3 regions of the Streptomyces thermocarboxydovorans genome follow, and region 1 is predicted to be linked to each of the others. Evidence: riboswitches for the same ligand, from Rfam matches in the RefSeq annotation. Region 1 holds a riboswitch; each other region holds the start of a gene.
What was found. A riboswitch is a leader RNA that binds a small molecule or an ion and turns the genes downstream of it on or off. The one in region 1 is predicted to bind cobalamin.

Region 1 (6,928 bases):
AGCATGATCGGCCGTGGGGTGTGCGGTCCCGGTCGGCCGAGCGTGAGGATCCGGTGCAGTCAGGGCAGAGAGCCCCGGACCCTCGGTCCGCCTTCCTGTGCGGGGGAAGGCAGGTCTGTGTGTTCCTGTCTGGCATTGTGGACTAGACCACTAGCCATGTCCATGCTCGCGACGAGCGCTCCCGTCCCGTTCGCCGCCTTCTGCCCGGTCGCCGGGCCGGCGTCACGTTCAGAACGCAGCCTAGCCCGAAGGAGTTCCCCTGCGGAGCCGCTCGGCCGCGCAGTTTTCCGAATGTGATGGCGCCGGCGTCCGCGGGGGCACGAGGAGTGAGGACCCCGGCGAAACGCGAGCCGTCCGCGCGCCACTGGAAGGCCGGAGCGACTGGAGTGAGGAGACGAAAGAGGCGGCGAAGGGCCATGGGACGGGACCCGCTCCTCTGTTAGATTGGTCTAAACCACATCCGGGACGGGCGCCCGCACCGGCGTCGCACCCGGCCCGAGCCCTCCTTCCAGATCGGCAGGCCCAGCGTGGAAGTTGTCATCGTTCCGGACGCCCCGGCCGGCGGCGAACTCATCGCCGAGGCCATCGCTCAGCTCCTGCGGCGCAAGCCCGACGCCCTGCTCGGTGTGGCCACCGGCTCGACGCCGCTGCCCGTCTACGAGGCGCTGGCCGCGAAGGTGCGCGCCGGCGCGGTCGACGCCTCCCGGGCCCGGGTGGCGCAGCTCGACGAGTACGTGGAGCTGCCCGCCGACCACCCCGAGTCGTACCGCTCGGTGCTGCGGCGCGAGGTGCTGGAGCCGCTCGGCATCCCGATGGAGTCGTTCATGGGCCCCGACGGGACCGCCGAGGACGTACAGGGCGCCTGCGAGGCGTACGACAGGGCGCTGGCCGAGGCGGGCGGCGTGGACCTGCAGCTGCTCGGGATCGGCACGGACGGGCACATCGGCTTCAACGAGCCGTGCTCCTCGCTCGCCTCGCGCACCCGGATCAAGACGCTGACCGAGCAGACGCGGATCGACAACGCGCGCTTCTTCGACGGCGACATCGAGCAGGTGCCGCACCACGTCATCACCCAGGGCATCGGCACCATCCTGGAGGCCCGCCACCTGGTGCTGCTCGCCACCGGCGAGGGCAAGGCGGACGCGATCGCGGCCACGGTGGAGGGCCCGGTCGCCGCGGTGTGCCCGGCCTCGGCGCTGCAGCTGCACCCGCACGCCACCGTGGTGGTCGACGAGGCCGCCGCCTCCAAGCTGAAGCTGGCCGACTACTTCCGTCACACCTACGCGAACAAGCCGCGGTGGCAGGGGCTCTGATCACCGTCTCACGACCCCGTCATGGACTAGACCAGCCCCCGTCCCGGCGGTATACAGAGGAGATCACGGAGCGTGCGGGGCACCGCCCCGCCGCGAGCCGTGCCACGATGTGCTCCGTGGCCGATGGGGATGTCGGTCGCTTCGGGACTCGGAGCCGGGAAGGCAGAGCATGAGCACCGACGTCAGCAGTGCGGAGAACGAGAACGGGACCACGGTCCGTACGGCGCGCGTGCCCAAGTACTACCGGCTGAAAAAGCACCTGCTGGACATGACCGAGACCGCGCCGCCCGGCACTCCGGTGCCGCCGGAGCGGACGCTGGCCGCGGAGTTCGACACCTCGCGCACCACCGTGCGCCAGGCGCTGCAGGAGCTGGTGGTCGAGGGGCGCCTGGAGCGCATCCAGGGCAAGGGCACGTTCGTCGCCAAGCCCAAGGTGTCGCAGGCGCTGCAGCTGACCTCGTACACGGAGGACATGCGCGCCCAGGGACTCGAGCCGACCTCGCAGCTGCTCGATCTGGGGTACATCACGGCCGACGACCGGCTGGCCGAGCTGCTGGACATCGCGCCCGGCGGCCGGGTGCTGCGCATCGAGCGGCTCCGGATGGCCAACGGCGAGCCCATGGCCATCGAGATCACCCATCTGAGCGCCAAGCGCTTCCCGGCGCTGCGCCGCAGCCTGGCGAAGTACTCCTCGCTCTACACGGCCCTCGCCGAGGTCTACGACGTGCATCTGGCGGAGGCCGAGGAGACCATCGAGACCTCGCTGGCCACCCCGCGCGAGGCCGGCCTGCTGGGCACCGATGTGGGCCTGCCGATGCTGATGCTCTCCAGGCACTCGCTGGACCGTGACGGCAAGCCGGTGGAGTGGGTGCGCTCGGTGTACCGGGGCGACCGGTACAAGTTCGTCGCCCGGCTCAGGCGCCCTCAGGAGTGAGCGGTCCGCTGCGGTCCCGCGCGCTCTCGGCGGGGCCGTCCGCGACCCTCGGCGAGCCACCCATTCCCGGCAAATCGGACGGTTGACAGAGATTTCGTTGCTGTTGTTTTGCGGTTGAGCGGCGCTCGCATACCGCTGAGCGGACACGGGGTTCCTGACCTGGTGCGCCTGACCTAGATTTCCTGCGCATTGCCAGCCGGTGATCCGTGAGGGGACAGGAGCCGCAGATGTCGCAAGCCCCAGATACCGGCAGGGAACCAGTGGTGACGCCCGTGCGCGTCGTCATCGGTCTCTGCCTCGTCGCACCGTTCGTCGCCATGCTGTGGGTCGGCTCGTACGCCAAGACCGACCCGGTGCTGATCGGCATCCCGTTCTTCTACTGGTACCAGATGCTGTGGGTGCTGATCTCGACCACGCTGACGATGGTCGCCTACAAGCTCTGGCAGCGTGACCAGCGTGCCCGCAAGGCCTCGAAGGGCGGTGCGGAGCAGTGAACGAGGACGTCAACGTCGTAGCGCTCGCCGTCTTCATCTTCTTCTTCGTGCTGGTCACGGTCATGGGCTTCCTGGCCGCGCGCTGGCGCAAGGCGGCGAACGAGCACACCCTGGACGAATGGGGCCTGGGCGGACGGTCGTTCGGCACCTGGGTGACCTGGTTCCTGCTGGGCGGTGACCTGTACACCGCGTACACCTTCGTGGCCGTCCCGGCGGCGATCTACGCGGCAGGCGCGGCGGGCTTCTTCGCGGTGCCGTACACGATCCTGGTGTATCCGCTGATCTTCACCTTCCTGCCCCGCCTGTGGTCGGTGTCGCACAAGCACGGCTATGTGACCACCTCCGACTTCGTGCGCGGCCGCTTCGGCTCGAAGGGGCTGTCGCTGGCGGTGGCGATCACCGGCATCCTGGCGACGATGCCGTACATCGCGCTGCAGCTGGTCGGCATCCAGGCCGTGCTCGACGTGATGGGCGTCGGCGGCGGGGAGAGCACCAACTGGTTCATCAAGGACCTGCCGCTGCTGATCGCCTTCGGTGTACTGGCCGCGTACACCTACTCGTCCGGTCTGCGGGCGCCCGCGCTGATCGCGTTCGTCAAGGACACGCTGATCTACCTGGTGATCGCGGTGGCGATCATCTACATCCCGATCAAGCTGGGCGGGTTCGACGACATCTTCGCCAGCGCGAGCAAGGCGTTCGGCGAGACCAACCCGGCCACCGGCCAGCCGCGCGGTGCGCTGGTGCCGGGCGACGCGGGCCAGTGGACGTACGCGACGCTGGCGTTCGGTTCGGCGCTGGCGCTGTTCATGTACCCGCACTCGATCACGGCGACGCTGTCCTCGCGCAGCCGTGAGGTGATCCGCCGCAACACCACGATCCTGCCGCTGTACTCCCTGATGCTGGGCCTGCTGGCGCTGCTCGGCTTCATGGCGATCGCGGCCGGGGTGAAGGTGCAGAACGGCCAGCTGGCGATCCCGCAGCTGTTCGAGAACATGTTCCCGGACTGGTTCGCGGGTGTGGCCTTCGCGGCGATCGGCATCGGCGCGCTGGTGCCGGCGGCGATCATGTCGATCGCGGCGGCGAACCTGTTCACCCGCAACATCTACAAGGACTTCATCAAGCCCGACGCCACACCCAAGGACGAGACGCGGGTGTCCAAGCTGGTCTCGCTGCTGGTGAAGGTGGGTGCGCTGGTCTTCGTCCTGACCATGGACAAGACGGTGGCGATCAACTTCCAGCTGCTCGGCGGCATCTGGATCCTGCAGACCTTCCCGGCGCTGGTGGGCGGCCTGTTCACCCGCTGGTTCCACCGGTGGGCGCTGCTGGCCGGCTGGGCGGTCGGCATGATCTACGGCACGGCCGCCGCGTACGGGGTGTCCTCGCCGACGCAGAAGCACTTCGGCGGTTCCGCGGACGAGATCCCGGGCATCGGCGAGATCGGGTACATCGGTCTCACCGCCTTTGTGATCAACGTCCTGGTGACTGTGGTCCTGACCTTCGTGTTCAAGGCGGTCAAGGCGCCCGAGGGCAACGACGAGACCCAGCCGTCGGACTACACGGCGGACGCGGGCGACCCCGGTGTCCAGGTGGAGCTGCCGCCGGCCACCGCGGCCGCCGAGCACTGACGCGCTGACGCTCCGATGCGCTGACGCGCTGACGCACTGATGCGCTGAGCGCGGTTCCCGCGCCGTCGTGGGCCGGGCACGGGCCGCCGGAGAGATCCGGCGGCCCGTTGTCGTACCCGTGCGGCAGACTCGCTCCATGGACATCGTCATCAGGCCGGTGCAGGCCGAGGAGTACGAGGAGCTGGGGGAGATCACCGCCCGGGCCTATCTCGACGACGGGCTGCTGGACTTCGGGGAGAGCGACGCCTACCTGGGCGAGCTGCGGGACGTGGCCAAGCGGGCGGCGGCAGCCGAGGTGCTGGTCGCCGAGGAGCGGGGGCGGCTGCTGGGCGGGGTGACGTTCGTGCCGGACGGAGGGCCGATGGCGGACATCGCCGGGCCGGGCGAGGCCGAGATACGGATGCTCGCGGTGGACCGGGCCGGCCGGGGGCGGGGCGCCGGGGAGGCCCTGGTGCGTGCCTGTGTGGAGCGGGCGCGGGCGCTCGGGTGCGAGCGGATGGTGCTGTCCACGCAGGCGTCGATGCATGCGGCGCACCGCATCTACGAACGGCTCGGGTTCGTCCGCACCCCCGAGCGGGACTGGAATCCGGTCCCGCACCTGGACGACCTCACGCTGCTCACCTATGAACTGACGCTCTGACAGCATCGCGGCACAACATATGGGGGTGCTCGCACCACCCGGCACAAGATGTATGCTCATGCTCGCTGTCGCCGCAGGGGAATCCGGTGCGAATCCGGAACTGTCCCGCAACGGTGTACTCGTGCCTGCCCGCCTCTCGTGTGCGTGCCACGGGCCAAGTCCGAGGACCTGCCGACAGTGCGCCCGGCCGTCCGGTCGGGTGCCCTGACGTCCGGGCCTCGCGGAATGGGCCGGTGGACGCGGCGCCGTGTGCGCTCGTGAGCTGCCTCCTGCCCTCGACGAGGCCCCTGTGCCGAGCGAGGGAGACCCCACGTGACCATCGCGCCAGCCGATCCGGCTTCAGCGATCGACGTGACCGAGGCGGGCGACGGCCCCGGTGCCGCGCTGCTGCGGACCCTGACCGAGCTGACCGCCGACCTGCCCGACGCCGACCCCGGCCGGGTGGCCGCCGCCGCGCTGCGCGGCCGGTCCGCCCGCGCCGACGAGGCTGAGCTGCGGGAGCTGGCCACCGAGGCGGCGGCGGGGCTGATCTCCGAGGACCCCGCCTACTCCCGGCTCGCCGCCCGGCTGCTGACCATCGGCATCCGCGCCGAGGCCGCCTCCCAGGGCGTCACTTCGTTCACCACCTCCGTCGCGACCGGTCACCGCGAGGGCCTCATCGCGGACCGGACCGCCGCGTTCGTCCGGCGGCACGCCGAGCGCCTGGACGCGCTGATCGACACCGGCGCCGACGACCGCTTCGGCTACTTCGGCCTGCGCACCCTGCACAGCCGCTATCTGCTGCGGCACCCGATCACCCGCAAGGTGATCGAGACGCCCCAGCACTTCCTGCTGCGGGTGGCCGCCGGTCTCGCCGAGGACGACACCGTCCGCGCGCTGGAGGAGGTCGCGGCGCTGTACCGGCTGATGAGCCGGCTGGACTATCTGCCCTCCTCCCCCACGCTGTTCAACTCCGGCACCCGTCACCCGCAGATGTCCTCCTGCTATCTGCTGGACTCCCCCAAGGACGAGCTGGACTCCATCTACGACCGCTACCACCAGGTGGCCCGCCTCTCGAAGCACGCCGGCGGCATCGGGCTGTCGTACTCCCGCATCCGCTCCCGGGGTTCGCTGATCCGGGGCACCAACGGGCACTCCAACGGCATCGTGCCGTTCCTGAAGACGCTGGACGCCTCGGTGGCCGCGGTGAACCAGGGCGGCCGGCGCAAGGGCGCGGCGGCGGTGTACCTGGAGACCTGGCACTCGGACATCGAGGAGTTCCTGGAACTGCGCGACAACACGGGTGAGGACGCCCGGCGCACGCACAATCTGAACCTGGCGCACTGGGTGCCGGACGAGTTCATGCGGCGGGTCAGCGCCGACGAGCAGTGGTCGCTGTTCTCGCCCTCGGACGTGCCCGAGCTGGTCGACCTGTGGGGCGAGGAGTTCGACGCGGCCTACCGCAGGGCGGAGGCGGCGGGCCTGGCGAGGAAGACCCTGCCCGCGCGTGAGCTGTACGGGCGGATGATGCGCACCCTGGCGCAGACCGGCAACGGCTGGATGACCTTCAAGGACGCCGCCAACCGCACCGCCAACCAGACCGCCGAGCCCGGCCAGGTGATCCACTCCTCCAACCTCTGCACGGAGATCCTGGAGGTCACCGGCGACGGCGAGACGGCGGTGTGCAACCTGGGGTCGGTCAATCTCGGCGCGTTCGCCGACCCGGCGGCCGGGGACATCGACTGGCAGCGGCTGGACGAGACCGTGCGCACGGCCGTGACCTTCCTCGACCGGGTCGTCGACATCAACTTCTACCCGACCGAGCAGGCGGCGCGCTCCAACGCCAAGTGGCGGCCGGTGGGCCTCGGCGCGATGGGGCTGCAGGACGTCTTCTTCAAGCTGCGCCTGCCCTTCGACTCCCCCGAGGCGAAGGCGCTGTCCAC
Region 2 (6,928 bases), on a different contig from region 1:
GCCGCCGCCCTGTCGCTCACCGCTCACCCGGACGGCCCCGGCCGCTGGCGGCTCACCGGCGAGAAGTGCTGGATCTCCAACGCCCCCGAGGCCGACCTCTACACCGTCTTCGCCCGCACCACCCCGGGCGCCGGGGCGCGCGGCGTCACCGCCTTCCTGGTCCCCGCCGGCCGGCCCGGCCTGACCGGCACCGGCCTCGACATGCTCTCCCCGCACCCCATCGGAGCCCTCGGCTTCGACGGCGTTCCGGTGAGCGCCGCCGACGTCCTGGGCGAGGTGGACGGCGGCTTCCGGGTCGCGATGGGCACACTCAATCTGTTCCGGCCCAGCGTCGGCGCGTTCGCCGTCGGCATGGCCCAGGCGGCGCTGGACGCCACCCTCCAACACACCGCCCGCCGCGAGGCGTTCGGCGGCCGGCTCAGCGACCTGCAGTCCGTCGCCCACCAGGTCGCCGAGATGGCGCTGCGCACCGAGGCCGCCCGCCTGATGGTCTACGCGGCGGCCACGGCGTACGACGCGGGCGAGGGCGACGTCCCGAAGCGCGCCGCCATGGCGAAGCTGCTGGCCACCGAGACCGCGCAGTACGTCGTCGACCACGCCGTCCAGCTGCACGGCGCCCGCGCCCTGCAGCGCGGACACCTGCTGGAGCACCTCTACCGCGAGGTCCGCGCGCCGAGGATCTATGAAGGGGCCAGCGAGGTCCAACGGGGCATCATCGCCAAGGAGTTGTACAAGAATCTGGAGGCCGACCGGTGACCTGCGAGCGCATCGACCCGCCCGAGCTGTCCCCGCCGACCGGCTTCTCCCACGCCGTGGTCGCCACCGGCAGCCGGGTGGTCTTCCTGGCCGGCCAGACCGCCCTGGACGGCGACGGCAAGGTGACCGGCGAGACCCTGCCCGAGCAGTTCGAGCGGGCGCTGGACAATCTCCTCACCGCGCTGCGCGCGGCCGGCGGCACCCCGTCCGACCTGGCCCGCGTCACCGTCTACGCCACCGATGTCGCCGAGTACCGCAGGCACGCCCGCGAACTGGGCCGCATCTGGCGGGAGGCGGCGGGCCGGGACTACCCCGCGATGGCCGTCGTCGAGGTCGTCCGGCTCTGGGACGAACAGGCGATGGTCGAACTCGACGGCTTCGCCGTGCTGCCCTGAGGCCTGTCGCCCGGGTCTGTTGAGCGGCGGGCCGGTGATCAGGCCGCGACCACGAGGCGGTCGGCCGGGGCGCGGTGCGGGGCGATCACCCTGCCGTCCGGCAGCAGCTCGCCCGTGTCGTCGAAGACGATCGAGCCGTCGCACAGCAGGCTCCAGCCCTGCTCGGGGTGGGCGGCCACCACGTGCGGGGCCGGGGAGTCGGTGCGGGGGCAGGAAGACCGGTGGGCACACATGGCGCACCTCCACGTCGTGACGATCCGGATGGGCCGTACACCTCGACCATGCGCCCGTCAGGGGCACCGCGGAACGGCCCGCCGGGAAACGTGACAGCTTCCGGACACTCCCGCGACCGTTCTCCGACGGCCGATGCGGACTCGCCACCGAAGGGGTGAGGATGACGGGCGCCGCCCCGCCCGCCGGGTACTGCTGGAACCCCCACAGGTCGGATTGTCGCTCCAATCGGGAGGTTCCCCATGTCTCTGCGCCCCCTCCTCACCGCCGCGGCCGGCGCGGCGCTGCTGCTCGGCCCCGTCGTCGCCGCGCCCCCGGCCGCCGCGGCGGCCGCGCCCGGCGAGACCGTCACCGTCAGCGCCACCGGCCGGATCACCGACGACGGCAAGATCACCCTCTCCGGCACCTACCGCTGCACCGGCGCCACCGGCCCGGCCTTCGTCAGCTCCTCCGTCCACCAGGGCAGCTCCACGGTCCGCTACGGCATCGGCGGCACCGGGGCCGTGTGCGACGGCACCCTGCGCACCTGGAAGAACACCGGCTCGGTGCACGCCGACACCGTGCGGCCGGGCAAGGTGGAGGCCGAGGCCACCGTCACCGAGCTGCGCTCCTTCGCCGGCCTGCCGCTTCCGGTCATCCACGCCGTCCAGAAGAAGGGCGTCGAGCTGAAGGCCGCCTGACGGAGGCCCTGCCGATGCCTGCCCGCCGCCCGACGGACGCCCACTTGGCCGGCCGCGCTCACTCCCCGTCGGCCGGCCAGCCCAGCAGACGTGCGCCGATGACCGCGGTCTGCAGCATGTACCGCTGGGCCGGGTCGGCGGGATTGGCGCCGGTGAGCTTGTGGATGCGCTCCAGGCGGTAGGTCAGGGCCCGCACGCTCAGCGACAGCCGCCGGGCGGCCTCGGCGGCGACGCAGCCGGAGTCGAAGTAGGCGGTCAGGGTGTCGAGCAGCGGCCGGGCACCGCCGCGGGCCTTGGTGAGCGGACCGAGGGCGTGGTGCACCAGGTCGGTCATGGCCTGCCGGTCGCGCGCGAGGACGGGGTAGACCAGCAGGTCGGCCGCGTGCAGCACCGGGTCGTCCAGCTCCAGCCGCTCGGCGATCTCCAGCGCGCTCAAGGCCTCCTCGTAGGACTGCACCACCCCGCCCGGCCCGCTGTGCGCCCGCCCGATGGCCACCTGGCCGCCGTCGGTGGCGGCGTGCGCCTGCTTGGCGAAGACCGTGAGCACTTCCTTCTGGTGTCTGGGCGCGATGCACAGCAGCCGCCCGTCCTTGGTGCTGAGCAGCACATGGCGGTCACCGAAACGGGCGATCAGCGCACGCTCCACCTGGCGGGGGACGGCGTCGCCCTCGTCGTAGGCGGCGGGGCCGCGGGCCACCGCCACGGCGTGCGCGTGGGACAGGCGCAGGCCGAAGCGTTCGGCGCGTTCGGCGAGCCGGCCCAGGTCGCTGCGCCCGTAGAGCAGGTCGTCGATGAACTCCCGGCGCGCGGCCACCTCCTGGCGCACCGCCAGCCGCTGGGCGCGCTCGTAGCCCTCGGCGAAGGCGTCCACCGCCTGCTGGACGGCCGCCAGCGCGTCGTCCACCGAACCGTTGCCGCGCGGCCAGGCCGTGCGGGCGGCGGACAGATGGGCGCGGACCAGGGCACGCATGCCGTAGCCGGCCTCCGCGGCCCGCTCGCCCAGCGCCCGGCGGGCGGAGAGCTCGTCCCGGGTCAGGCGCCGGCCGGTGGCGGCCACATCGGCGAGCAGACGGGCGTACCCCTCGAGATACTGCTCCGGAATCTCCCGCTCCACCATGCTCCCCCGGCCCCCGTGATCCTGACGCCCGTGTGACGCCCCTGGCCTCCCACCGGCAGGCTGACCCTAATGAACGCTGCCGGAATCCGGCAATGCGGCCCGGGCCGGTGTACGGGCACCATGGGCGCGGGGAGCACGGGGGAGGTTCCGGTTCCCGGCACCGGCAGATGCCGGGATCCGGAGCCGCTGCGGAGGGCCCCGCACTCATCGGTCGGTGGCGTGTGCCGCGGCGAGCGCGGCCAGCTCCTCCGGTGTCCGGGGCCCGCCCCCGTCCGCCGGCCACCCGTGCGCGCGCAGCAACTGCCCCACCGCGACACCCCACGGCAGCCGCAGCCCCGCCTCCGCCAGCAGATCCGCGCGGGCCAGCAGCTCACCGGCCGGACCGGTGCGCACACCCGACGGGGTGAGCAGCGCGGCGTCGTCGGCCCAGCGCAGCGCGAGGTCCACGTCATGGGTGGCCATCACCACCGTCGTGCCGCCCGCCCGCAGCCGGCCGAGCGTGGCCAGCAGCCTCTCCTGGCCGTCGGGATCGAGACCGGCGGTCGGCTCGTCCAGGATCAGCACCCGGGGCCGCATGGCGACGGCGCCCGCGATCGCGGTCCGCTTGCGCTGCCCGTAGGACAGCAGATGCGTGGGCCGGTCGGCGAGGTGGGAGATGTCAAGCGCGGCCAGCGCCTCGGCCACCCGGGCGCGCACCTCCTCGTCCGGCAGCCCGAGGTTCAGCGGCCCGAACGACACGTCCTGGCCGACGGAGGCGGCGAAGAGCTGGTCGTCGGGGTCCTGCACCACCAGCTGCACGGTGGTCCGCAGCCGGGTCAGCCCCTTGCGGTCGTGACGCACCGGCCGGCCCCCGACGGTCAACTCGCCCTCCAGCGGTCGCAGTCCGCCGCTGAGCAGCCGCATCAGCGTGGTCTTGCCGCTGCCGTTGCGCCCCAGCAGCGCCAGCGCGCGGCCCTCGGGGACCTCGAAGTCGAGGCCGCTGAGCACCAGCGGCCCGTCCTCGTAGGCGAACGACGCGCCCCGCAGGGCGACCAGGGCCGGTTCGGTCACGACAGGGGCCTTTCCAGGACGAAGGTGAGGGCGGTCAGCGCCGCCAGCAGGGCGAGGCTCGCCGCCGTGAAGCGGACGGAGACGCGCGCCTCGGGGACCAGCACACGCAGGGTGCCGTCGTAGCCGCGCCCGGCGAGTCCCGCCTGGAGCCGGGCCGCCCGGTCGAAGGACCGGACGAACGCGGTGGCGCCGAGACCGCCGAGCGAACGCCAGGTGGCCGCGCGGGTGGTGTGCCCCAGCCGGGCCGCCTGCGCCTCCCGGATCCGCCGCACCGAGTCGAGCAGCAGAAAGCTCATGCGGTACGTCACCAGCGCCACGTCCACCAGCGGCGCCGGCACCCCGGCCCGGACCAGGCGGGGCAGCAGATCGGACATGGGGGTGGTGAACGCGAACAGCAGCACGCCCAGCGAGGCGGCCGAGGTGCGCAGCAGCAACTCCCCGGCGCGCAGCGGCCCGTCGCCGGCGAGCGCCAGGAAACCGCCGGGCCCGCCCACCCGCACCAGCAGGGTGAGCGCCCCGGTGACACAGAAGCCCAGCGGCACCCGCCAGGCGCGCCACAGCCGCCGCGCCGGCACGCCCGCCGGCCCCAGCAGCCCGACGAGCGCGGCCGCGATCACCAGCGCCGCGCCCGGCCACGGCGGCAGCGAGATCGCCAGCACCGTCAGGCCAAGACCGAGCACCGCCTTGTCCACGGGATGCCGGCGGCGCCAGCGACTGCTGTGCGCCGCCGCGTCGATCGACAGCACCCGGTCAGCTCCGCGGCCGGGACGCGGTCTCGTCGCCGCCGCCCCCGTCGCCCGCGGGCTCGTGCTCCGGTTCGGTGCGGACCAGCGCCCTGGCCTCGCCCTGGCGGCGGCCCCGCCGCAGACCGAAGTAGTAGGCGAGGACCCCGGCGCCGATCGCGGCCTGCAGGGCGAACAGGGCCGACTCGATCTCGGCGGACGGAGGCTCGTACAGCGGGGAGAACCACGGCTCGTAGTCGGGGTCCAGCTCGGTGATCGCGGTCTCCGCCTCCCCGTCCGCCCCGGCGAACGGCTCCTCCTTGTGGTCGCCGAGCCCGAGCACCAGCGGCAGCACGGCGAGCGCGGCCACCGCGAGCAGCAGCAGAAGGTTGATCCGGGTGCCGCGCTTCACCGGGCCACCGCCTTCCGCTCCGCGGTGCGGGCGGACCCCGCCCCGGCCACCAGCACACCCAGCCGGGTCAGTTCGCCCCTGCTGGACTGCACCAGCATCCGCATCACCAGCACGGTCAGCAGCCCCTCGCTGACCGCCAGCGGGATCTGCGTCACCGCGAAGATGGAGCCGAACTTGCCGAGCGCGCCCAGGAATCCGCTGCCCGGGTCCGGGAAGGCCAGCGCCAGCTGCACACTGGTCACGCAGTACGTCGACAGGTCGGCGAGGAACGCGCCGCAGAACACGGCGGCCATCAGCGGCACGTCGTAGCGCCGCAGCAGCCCGTACACGGCGTAACCGGCCCAGGGTCCGACGACCGCCATGGAGAACACGTTGGCGCCCAGCGTGGTCAGGCCGCCGTGGGCGAGCAGCAGCGACTGGAACAGCAGGGTGATGGTGCCCAGCACCGCCATCACCGGCGGCCGGAACAGGATCGCTCCCAGCCCGGTACCGGTGGGATGGGAGCAACTCCCGGTCACCGAGGGCAGTTTCAGCGCCGACAGAACGAAGGTGAAGGCTCCCGACGCGCCCAGCAGCAGCGTGCTCTCGGGGTGTTCCCTCACTTCACGGATGAGCGACCGGGCTCCGTGGATCACGAACGGCGCCGCTGCGACGCCCCAGGCGACCGCGTGCGCCGGTGGCAGAAAACCCTCGGCTATGTGCATGGCTCAGCAGACCCTCTCCAGCACCTCGTGGATGGTTGACGTGCCTTGGCCGGTCTCCTGGCTGACGGGTACCACCGCCCGTGCTCCGCCTTCCCGGGTCCCAAGACCCAGTGGCTGTCCGTGAGGACCGGAGCCGGACTTCCCGATCACAGTGGCGAGGGCCGCACCGGCATCACACCGGTTTCCCGTCACCAAGGCGTGGTGACAGTAGTTCGCGTCACGGCCCGGTGACAAGCCGCCACCGGGGCGCGTGGAGTTCGCCCGGCAGGGCGGGCTGGCCGCCGACGGCCGCTGCAAGGCGTTCTCCGACGACGCCGACGGCACCGGCTGGTCCGAGCGCGTCGGCGTGCTGGTGCTGCAGCGGCTGTCCGACGCCCGCCGCGAGGGACGCCGGGTGCTGGCCGTGCCGCGCGGCAGCGCCGTCAACCAGGACGGCGAGAGCAACGGCCTCACCGCACCCAACGGCCCCTCCCAGGAACGCGTCATCCGCCACGCCCTCGCCTCCGCCGGGCTCACCCCGGCCGAGGCCGACGCGGTCGATACGGCGACGCCGGAGCGGCCTTCACCCTCTTCATCTCGGTGCTCGGCACCAGCATGGTGCAGCTGTACGGCAGCGAGGAGCTGAAGGCGCGCTATCTGAACCCCATGGCCGCCGGGGGCACGTTCTGCGCCACCCTGGGGAGCGAACGGGCCGCCGGCATCGAACTCGGCCGCATCGAGTCCGTGGTGTCCGAGGAGGGCGGCGAACTGGTCTCACCGGGGAGAAGTCGCCCGGGGGTGCTCAGAGGACGCCCAGGGAGGCGCACTCGGGGTCCGGGATCCACCAGCGGGCGACGTGCCCGTCCTGCCCCGGCACGGCGG
Region 3 (6,928 bases), on a different contig from region 1:
GGCGGCTGGATCATCACGACCACGTTCCCGAACTGCAGGGCCGCCAGCACGATGTCGTCACCGTCGACATAGAGCGAGCCCGGCGGTTCGCCCCATGCCTCGGTCATCGCCTCCCGCAGCTCGGGGTCGAGCTTGTCGAACCAGGCCCGGTAGTCGGCGAGTGGCACCCGTGCGGGAGCCGCGGCCAGCTGCTCCTCGGTCAGCCACTCCACGTCGTGACCGCCGGCCTCGATCAGCCGGTGGATCAGCTCGTCGCCGCCGGACGGGTAGTCGGTGAGCGAGTAGCCGGCGTCGCGGAGCGCGTCCAGGACGCGTACGGCCGAGGCGGGGGTGTCCAGGCCGACCGCGTTGCCGACCCGGGAGTGCTTGGTCGGGTAGGCGGTGAAGACCAGCGCCAGCTTCTTCTCGGCGTTCGGCTTGTGCCGCAGCGCCGCATGGCGCACGGCGATCCCGGCGACCCGCGCGGCCCGCTCCGGGTCGGCGACGTACACCGGTACGTCGTCCGGGCCCTGCTCCTTGAAGGAGAACGGCACGGTGATCAGCCGTCCGTCGAACTCCGGGATGGCGACCTGCATCGCCGCGTCCATGGGGGACAGCGCGGCGTCCGACTCCTCCCAGGCGGCGCGCGGGGAGGTCAGGCACAGTCCTTGCAGCACGGGGATGTTGAGGTCGGCGAGGGCGCCGATGTCCCAGGTCTCTTCGTCGCCGCCGGCGGACGCCTGCGAGGCGTGGGTGCCGCCGGCGGCGAGCACGGTGGCGACCAGCGCGTCGGCCTTCGACAGCAGCGTGTACAGCTCCGGGTCCGCGCCGCGCAGTGAACCGCAGTACACGGGAAGGGCGTTGGCGCCGCGGGCCTCGATCGCGTCGCACAGGGTGTCGACGAAAGCGGTGTTGCCGCTCAGCTCGTGCGCCCGGTAGAAGAGCACGCCGACGGTCGGGCGGCCGTCGAGCAGGGGGCGTTCGCCGTGCACGCCGAAGGCGGGCATCTTCCGTGGCTCGTCGAAGCCCTCGCCGGTGAGCAGCACGGTGTCGGACAGAAAGCGGGCCAGCTGGGTGAGGTTGTCCGGCCCGCCCTCGACCAGGTAGCGCAGCGCCTCGGCCACCACACCGGCGGGCACCGTCGACTCGGCCATCAGCTCGGCGTCGGGCACGGCCTCTCCGCCGAGCAGCACGGCCGGGACGCCCGAGGCCTTCACCGCGGCCAGCCCGTCCTCCCAGGCCCGCTTGCCGCCGAGCAGCCGCACCACGGCGATGTCCGCGCCGTCCAGCAGCGCGGGCAGCTCGTCGGTGACGTCCACGCGGGTCGGGTTGCCGATCCGGTACTCGGCGTCGCCGGCCCGCGCCGCCAGCAGATCGGTGTCGGCGGTCGACAACAACAACACAGTGCTCATGCGGGCGCTCCCGGTGGGATGAAGGGCAGTCCTTGCGGCGCGCCGGACTCGATGAGCCGCCACAGCGCGTCCGTGTCCGCGTGCTGTTCGATCAGGTCGCCGAGCCGGTCCAGCTGCTGTTCGCGCAGCTCGGCGAAGGAGGTGTCGGGGGCGGGTGTGAAGCGGCGGCCCGCGGCGGCGGCCACCTCGCGCAGGAACGCACGCCGGAAGCCGTCCGACTCCAGCGAGCCGTGCCAGTGGGTGCCCCAGGTGTGCCCGACCCGGCAGCCGTCCAGGCTGTGTCCATGGTCATCGGAGATGAACGTCTCACCACCGAGGACTTCGGCGATGCCGTGGTGGATCTCGTAGCCCTCGACGCGTTCTCCGAGGGCCTGGCCGGCGGGCCGGGTAAGGGTCTTCTCGCGGGCGAACCGCACCCGTACCGGCAGGATCCCGAGCCCGGTCACCCGGCCCCGGCGGCTCTCCACCTCGTCCTCGATGTGCTCGCCGAGGATCTGGAAACCGCCGCAGATGCCGAGCACGGGACGTCCCTCGGCCGCCCGGCGCACCAGCGCCTCCGCCAGGCCCCGTTCGCGCAGCCACTCAAGCGCCCGCACGGTGCCGCGGGTTCCTGGGACCACCACCAGGTCGGCGTCCGCCAGCTCCTCGGGACGGTCCACGAACCGCACCACGACGCCCGGTTCGGCGGCGAGCGCGTCCACGTCGGTGAAGTTGGACATCAGCGGCACCGCGCACACCGCGACCCGCAGCACGTCCTCGCCGACCGGCGCGGCCACCTGCGACTCGCGCACCGCGCCGCGCAGCGAGACCCGCAGCCCGTCCTCCTCGTCGATGCCGAGCCCGTGCCGGAACGGCAGCACCCCGTAGGTGCGCCGCCCGGTGAGGCCGTGCAGCATGTCGAGGCCCGGCTGAAGCAGCGACACGTCGCCGCGGAACTTGTTCACCAGGAAGCCGGCGACCAGCTTCTGGTCCTCGCGGGAGAGCAGGGCGACGGTGCCGAAGAAGGAGGCGAAGACACCGCCGCGGTCGATGTCGCCGACGACCAGCACGGGGAGCCGCGCGCCCCGCGCGATCCCCATGTTCACGATGTCGGTCCGGCGCAGATTGATCTCCGCCGGGCTGCCCGCCCCCTCACAGATCACCGCGTCATACGTGCCCCGCAACTGCGCAAGGCAGTCCAGCACGGTGCCCAGCAGCCGCTGTTGGCGTCCGCCGTGGTAGCCGCGTGCGCTCAGCTCGCCGACCGGTTTGCCGAGCAGCACCACCTGGCTGCTCTGCTCCCCGCCGGGCTTGAGCAGCACCGGGTTCATCAGCGCCGTGGGCTCCAGCCGGCAGGCCTGCGCCTGCATGGCCTGCGCCCGGCCGATCTCGGCGCCCTCCCGGGTCACGAACGAGTTCAGCGACATGTTCTGCGCCTTGAACGGCGCCACCTTGACGCCCTGACGGACCAGCCAGCGGCAGATGCCGGCGGTCACCACGCTCTTGCCGGCGTCCGAGGTGGTCCCGGCGACCAGCAGCCCCCCACCGTTCATGCGCCCCGTCCCTTCATGAGCCTGCGCGCCACGGCGCCGGCGCCCAGCGCGAGCCAGCCGACCCTTCGGGAGAGCCGTACCGCCCGTTCGATGTCGGGCACGGTCACCGCGCGCCCCTGCCCGTTGAGCACCGGCCGGTGCTCGATGCGCCCGCCGTAGGACAGCGTGCCGCCGAGCCGCACACCCAGCGCGCCCGCGAACGAGGCTTCCACGGGGCCCGCGTTGGGGCTCGGGTGCTTGGCGGCGTCCGCCCGCCAGGCCCGCACCGCGCCCTTCGGGTCCGGACCGGCGAGCGCGGCCAGGGCGGCGGTCAGCCGCGCCCCCGGCCAGCCCGCCAGGTCGTCAAGGCGGGCCGACGCCCAGCCGTAGCGGCGGTAGCGCGGCGACTTGTGGCCGACCATGGCGTCCAGCGTGTTGACGGCGCGGAAGCCGAGCAGCCCCGGCACCCCGCCGACGGCACCCCACACCAGGGCGCCGACCACCGCGTCGGAGGTGTTCTCGGCGACGGACTCCACCACCGCGCGGGCGATGCCGTCGGCGTCCAGCGCCTGCGGGTCGCGCCCGCACAGATGCGGCAGCCGTGCCCGGGCCGCCTTCACGTCACCGGCCTGAAGGGCACGGGCGATGGCGCGGGCCTCCCGGGCGAGCGAGGTGCCGCCCACCACGGCCCAGGTGGCGACGCCGGTCAGGGCGAGAGAGGCGGCGGGGGAGCGGCGTACGCAGCGGGCGGCCAGGCCGCCCAGGGCGACCGTCCCGCCGACGCAGACGGCGGTGTGCGCGGCGCCCCAGCCGCGATGGTCCCGCCACAGCACACGTTCCACGGCAGCCGCGGCCCGCCCGAAAGCCGCGACCGGATGCCCGCGGCGGGGATCGCCGAGCAGCAGGTCGCCGAGGAAGCCGGCGGCGGAGCCGTACGCGAACACGCGATCGGCACCCATGGGTTCAGCCGGTGACGGATCCGGTGGGAATGCTCCGGGGTGCCCCGGTACGGGGCGGTGCGTCGCTGATCGACCTCAACAGGCAGCCGCGCATGGCGATATATGTCCTCACTCAGGGTGTCCGCGCCCTGGTTCGACGAGACCGGCGGTGAGAGTTCCTGGCTCCCGGGGTTGGTCACCCCGGTGACAGTGGCGGGACCGCGCCGGACTTCCACCGGCTTCCTCTCCTGCCGCCGCACTTGGCTCCGGCAGTCCACCACGCCCCCGGAAGGGCCGTCAACTTGCCGTTGACCTGCGAGGCTGAAGTGTGCTGAGGCCCACAGAGGGGTTCGGGTGGGGGAGCGCGAAAGGGTGGTGCGAGGCATCGCCTCGCACCACCCTCCGGAAACGCTCGCGGGGATCAGGCTGCCATGATCAGATAGATCCCGTAGCCCACCGCCGCCGCGCAGGCGGCGAAGCAGGCGTAGGCACCGGTGAGCGCCAGGGCCGCGGACCGGCCCTGCTCGGCGGCCCGTTCGCGGCGGGACAGGCCGGTGATGCCGAGTGTGAACAGCGCCACCAGTGCCACCGTGACCACGAGGCTGACGCCGAAGACGGAACCGAGGGCCGCCCAGTCGATCTTCATTGCTCTGCTGCTTTCCTTCGTGAGCCCGGGTGAGGGACGGGGCGGTCAGACGGTGGTCTTCGCCGGCGGGTTCGCCGGGTCGGCGGGCGCCGGAGCGGTGGGGGCAGGAGCGGTGGGGGCAGAGACGGTGGCCGTCAGCTCCTCCTCGAGGGCGCCGGTGGGCGGCGGGGTGACGGCGGCGATGGCCTGGGTCACCACGCCGGCCGGCTCCTCGGCCGGGGTCTCGGGGGCGTTGACGTTGGTGTGGTCGACCACCTCGCGCCGGGAGATCTTCCAGATCGCGGCGCTGGAGGCGACCAGGAAGACGGCCACCAGGACGGTGCCCCAGTCGCCGAAGCCGCAGACCCACTCGGCGAGAGCGGCGACGAGCGCGGCGGCGGGCAGCGTCAGACCCCAGGCGACGAACATCCGGGTGGCGGTCGACCAGCGGACCACGCCGCCCTTGCGGCCGAGGCCCGCGCCCATGACCGAGCCGGAGACGGAGTGCGTGGTGGACAGGGAGAAGCCGAGGTGGGAGGAGGCCAGGATGACCGTGGCGGCGCTGGTCTGGGCGGCGAAGCCCTGCTGCGGCTGAAGGTCGGTCAGGCCCTTGCCCATGGTGCGGATGATGCGCCAGCCGCCGAGGTAGGTGCCCAGGGCGATGGCGACGCCCGCGGAGAGGATGACCCACAGCGGCGGGTCGGAGTCGGGGGCGAGGGCGCCGCCGGCGATCAGGGCGAGGGTGATGATGCCCATCGTCTTCTGGGCGTCGTTGGTGCCGTGGGCCAGGGAGACCAGGCCGGCGGAGGCGATCTGCCCGGCCCGGTAGCCCTTCTCGGCGGCCTTGCCGTCGGCCTTCCGGCCGAGGCGGTAGGTCAGCCGGGCGGCGAGCATCGCGGCGATGCCGGCCACCAGCGGGGCGGCGAGCGCCGGGATCAGCACCTTGGTGACCAGCACGCCGCCGTGCACCGCGCCGATTCCGGCGGTGGCGACGGTGGCGCCGATCAGACCGCCCATCAGGGCGTGCGAGGAGCTGGACGGCAGACCGACCAGCCAGGTGAGGAGGTTCCAGAGGATCGCGCCGACCAGGGCGGCGAAGATGACCTCGGGACGGATGCCGGTCTCGTCGACGAGACCCTTGGAGATCGTGTTGGCGACCTCCACCGAGAGAAATGCACCGACAAGGTTGAGGACGGCGGACATGGCCACTGCCGCCTTGGGCCTCATCGCACCGGTCGAAATGGTCGTTGCCATCGCGTTCGCGGTGTCGTGGAAACCGTTCGTGAAATCGAACGCGAGTGCGGTCACCACCACAATCGCGAGGATCAGCGAGAAGCTTTCCATTTACCCAGGCAATCGTTCGAGGTCATTGGCTGGTCGAACGTAGGTAACCAGGGTGAACGGAAGATGAACTGGGAGGGGCACGGCGGTGACCGGAAGGGGCGGCTGTTGTTCCGCCGGACGGCGGGGCCGGACCCGTACGGTACGCCCGGCCCCGCGACGGCGCGGCGAGACGGCCGCTCAGTCCCCCCGTGCCAGTGCCTTCAGCCGGCCGAGCGACCCGTTGAAGTAATTCTGGTCACCCGGAAGAGTGCCGCTGTTGTCGTACTGCCAGAACGTCCACGACGACCAGCCCGCCGGCAGCGCACCCGGCCCCGACCTGCTGTAACGGGCGATCCACAGCGGGTGGTCCCGGCCGAAGGCGGGGCTGTTGCCGGTGCAGGTCCGCCACCAGTGGGTGGTGGTGTAGATCACAGGACGGCGCCCGGTGCGCCGGTGGACCTCGTTGCTGAACGAGCGGATCCAGGCGGTCATCCGGGCCTTGCTCAGCCCGTAGCACTTCTCCTTGCGGTCGTACGGGTTGTACTCGATGTCGAGAGCGGGCGGCAGCGTGCGCCCGTCGGCTCTCCAGGCGCCCCCGTTGCGTACGAACCAGGCCGCCTGGGTCCGGCCCGAGGACCGGTCCGGCAGCGCGAAGTGATAGGCGCCGCGGATCAGCCCGGCCCTGCGGGAGCCGTCGTACTGCTGCCGGAAGTACGGATTGCGGTAGGTGGTGGACTCGGTCGCCTTGACGTAGACGAACCGGGCGCCCTTGGACCTCGCCTTCTGCCAGTTCACGCTCTTCTGGTGCGACGAGACGTCGTGCCCCTTCGGGCGGCTCGCCGAGGTGGCCGGCGCCTCGGCGAGGACGGTCCCGCCGAGCGCGAGCGCGGCCACGGAGGCGGTGAGGAGCCTGCGGCGGCGACGGGACGCCGGCATGCGATCACGGGCCATTGTTTCCCCCCGGATATGGCGATGTGCACGTGAACGCCTCGACGCTACTGGAAGATCGTTGAATACGGGACGATCTCCGGCCAAGGTGATTCCGCTGGTCGAAATGGGGGATATGCACCCTTACGGAGGGTCGCATTCCGCCCTAAAGTGCCCTGGCTCAAAGGGCCCTGGAGGACTCCTGGCAGGATC

Region 2: linked by a shared signal. The riboswitch ahead of ABD198_RS04755 (energy-coupling factor ABC transporter permease) and the one ahead of ABD198_RS11245 (ribonucleoside-diphosphate reductase subunit alpha) in region 1 are both predicted to bind cobalamin.
Region 3: linked by a shared signal. The riboswitch ahead of ABD198_RS07045 (cobalamin biosynthesis protein) and the one ahead of ABD198_RS11245 (ribonucleoside-diphosphate reductase subunit alpha) in region 1 are both predicted to bind cobalamin.

Annotation. Positions count from the first base shown of each region.
Region 1 covers NZ_BAAAGU010000019.1:36,171-43,098, reverse strand. The annotation lists gene nagB (glucosamine-6-phosphate deaminase) at 528-1,313, shown strand; gene ABD198_RS11265 (GntR family transcriptional regulator) at 1,483-2,247, shown strand; gene ABD198_RS11260 (DUF3311 domain-containing protein) at 2,475-2,741, shown strand; gene mctP (monocarboxylate uptake permease MctP) at 2,738-4,366, shown strand; gene ABD198_RS11250 (GNAT family N-acetyltransferase) at 4,503-5,006, shown strand; cobalamin riboswitch at 5,059-5,196, shown strand; gene ABD198_RS11245 (ribonucleoside-diphosphate reductase subunit alpha) at 5,319-6,928, shown strand, end outside.
Region 2 covers NZ_BAAAGU010000007.1:68,553-75,480, reverse strand. The annotation lists gene ABD198_RS04795 (acyl-CoA dehydrogenase family protein) at 1-756, shown strand, start outside; gene ABD198_RS04790 (RidA family protein) at 753-1,151, shown strand; gene ABD198_RS04785 (DUF5999 family protein) at 1,190-1,384, opposite strand; gene ABD198_RS04780 (DUF6299 family protein) at 1,625-2,062, shown strand; gene ABD198_RS04775 (PucR family transcriptional regulator) at 2,121-3,179, opposite strand; gene ABD198_RS04770 (energy-coupling factor ABC transporter ATP-binding protein) at 3,384-4,229, opposite strand; gene cbiQ (cobalt ECF transporter T component CbiQ) at 4,226-4,975, opposite strand; gene ABD198_RS04760 (energy-coupling factor ABC transporter substrate-binding protein) at 4,980-5,363, opposite strand; gene ABD198_RS04755 (energy-coupling factor ABC transporter permease) at 5,360-6,067, opposite strand; cobalamin riboswitch at 6,098-6,278, opposite strand; partial or broken gene ABD198_RS04750 (beta-ketoacyl synthase N-terminal-like domain-containing protein) at 6,312-6,608, shown strand.
Region 3 covers NZ_BAAAGU010000011.1:907-7,834, reverse strand. The annotation lists gene cobN (cobaltochelatase subunit CobN) at 1-1,391, opposite strand, end outside; gene ABD198_RS07050 (cobyric acid synthase) at 1,388-2,923, opposite strand; gene ABD198_RS07045 (cobalamin biosynthesis protein) at 2,920-3,861, opposite strand; cobalamin riboswitch at 3,995-4,134, opposite strand; gene ABD198_RS07040 (hypothetical protein) at 4,262-4,486, opposite strand; gene ABD198_RS07035 (inorganic phosphate transporter) at 4,532-5,809, opposite strand; gene ABD198_RS07030 (lysozyme) at 5,987-6,739, opposite strand.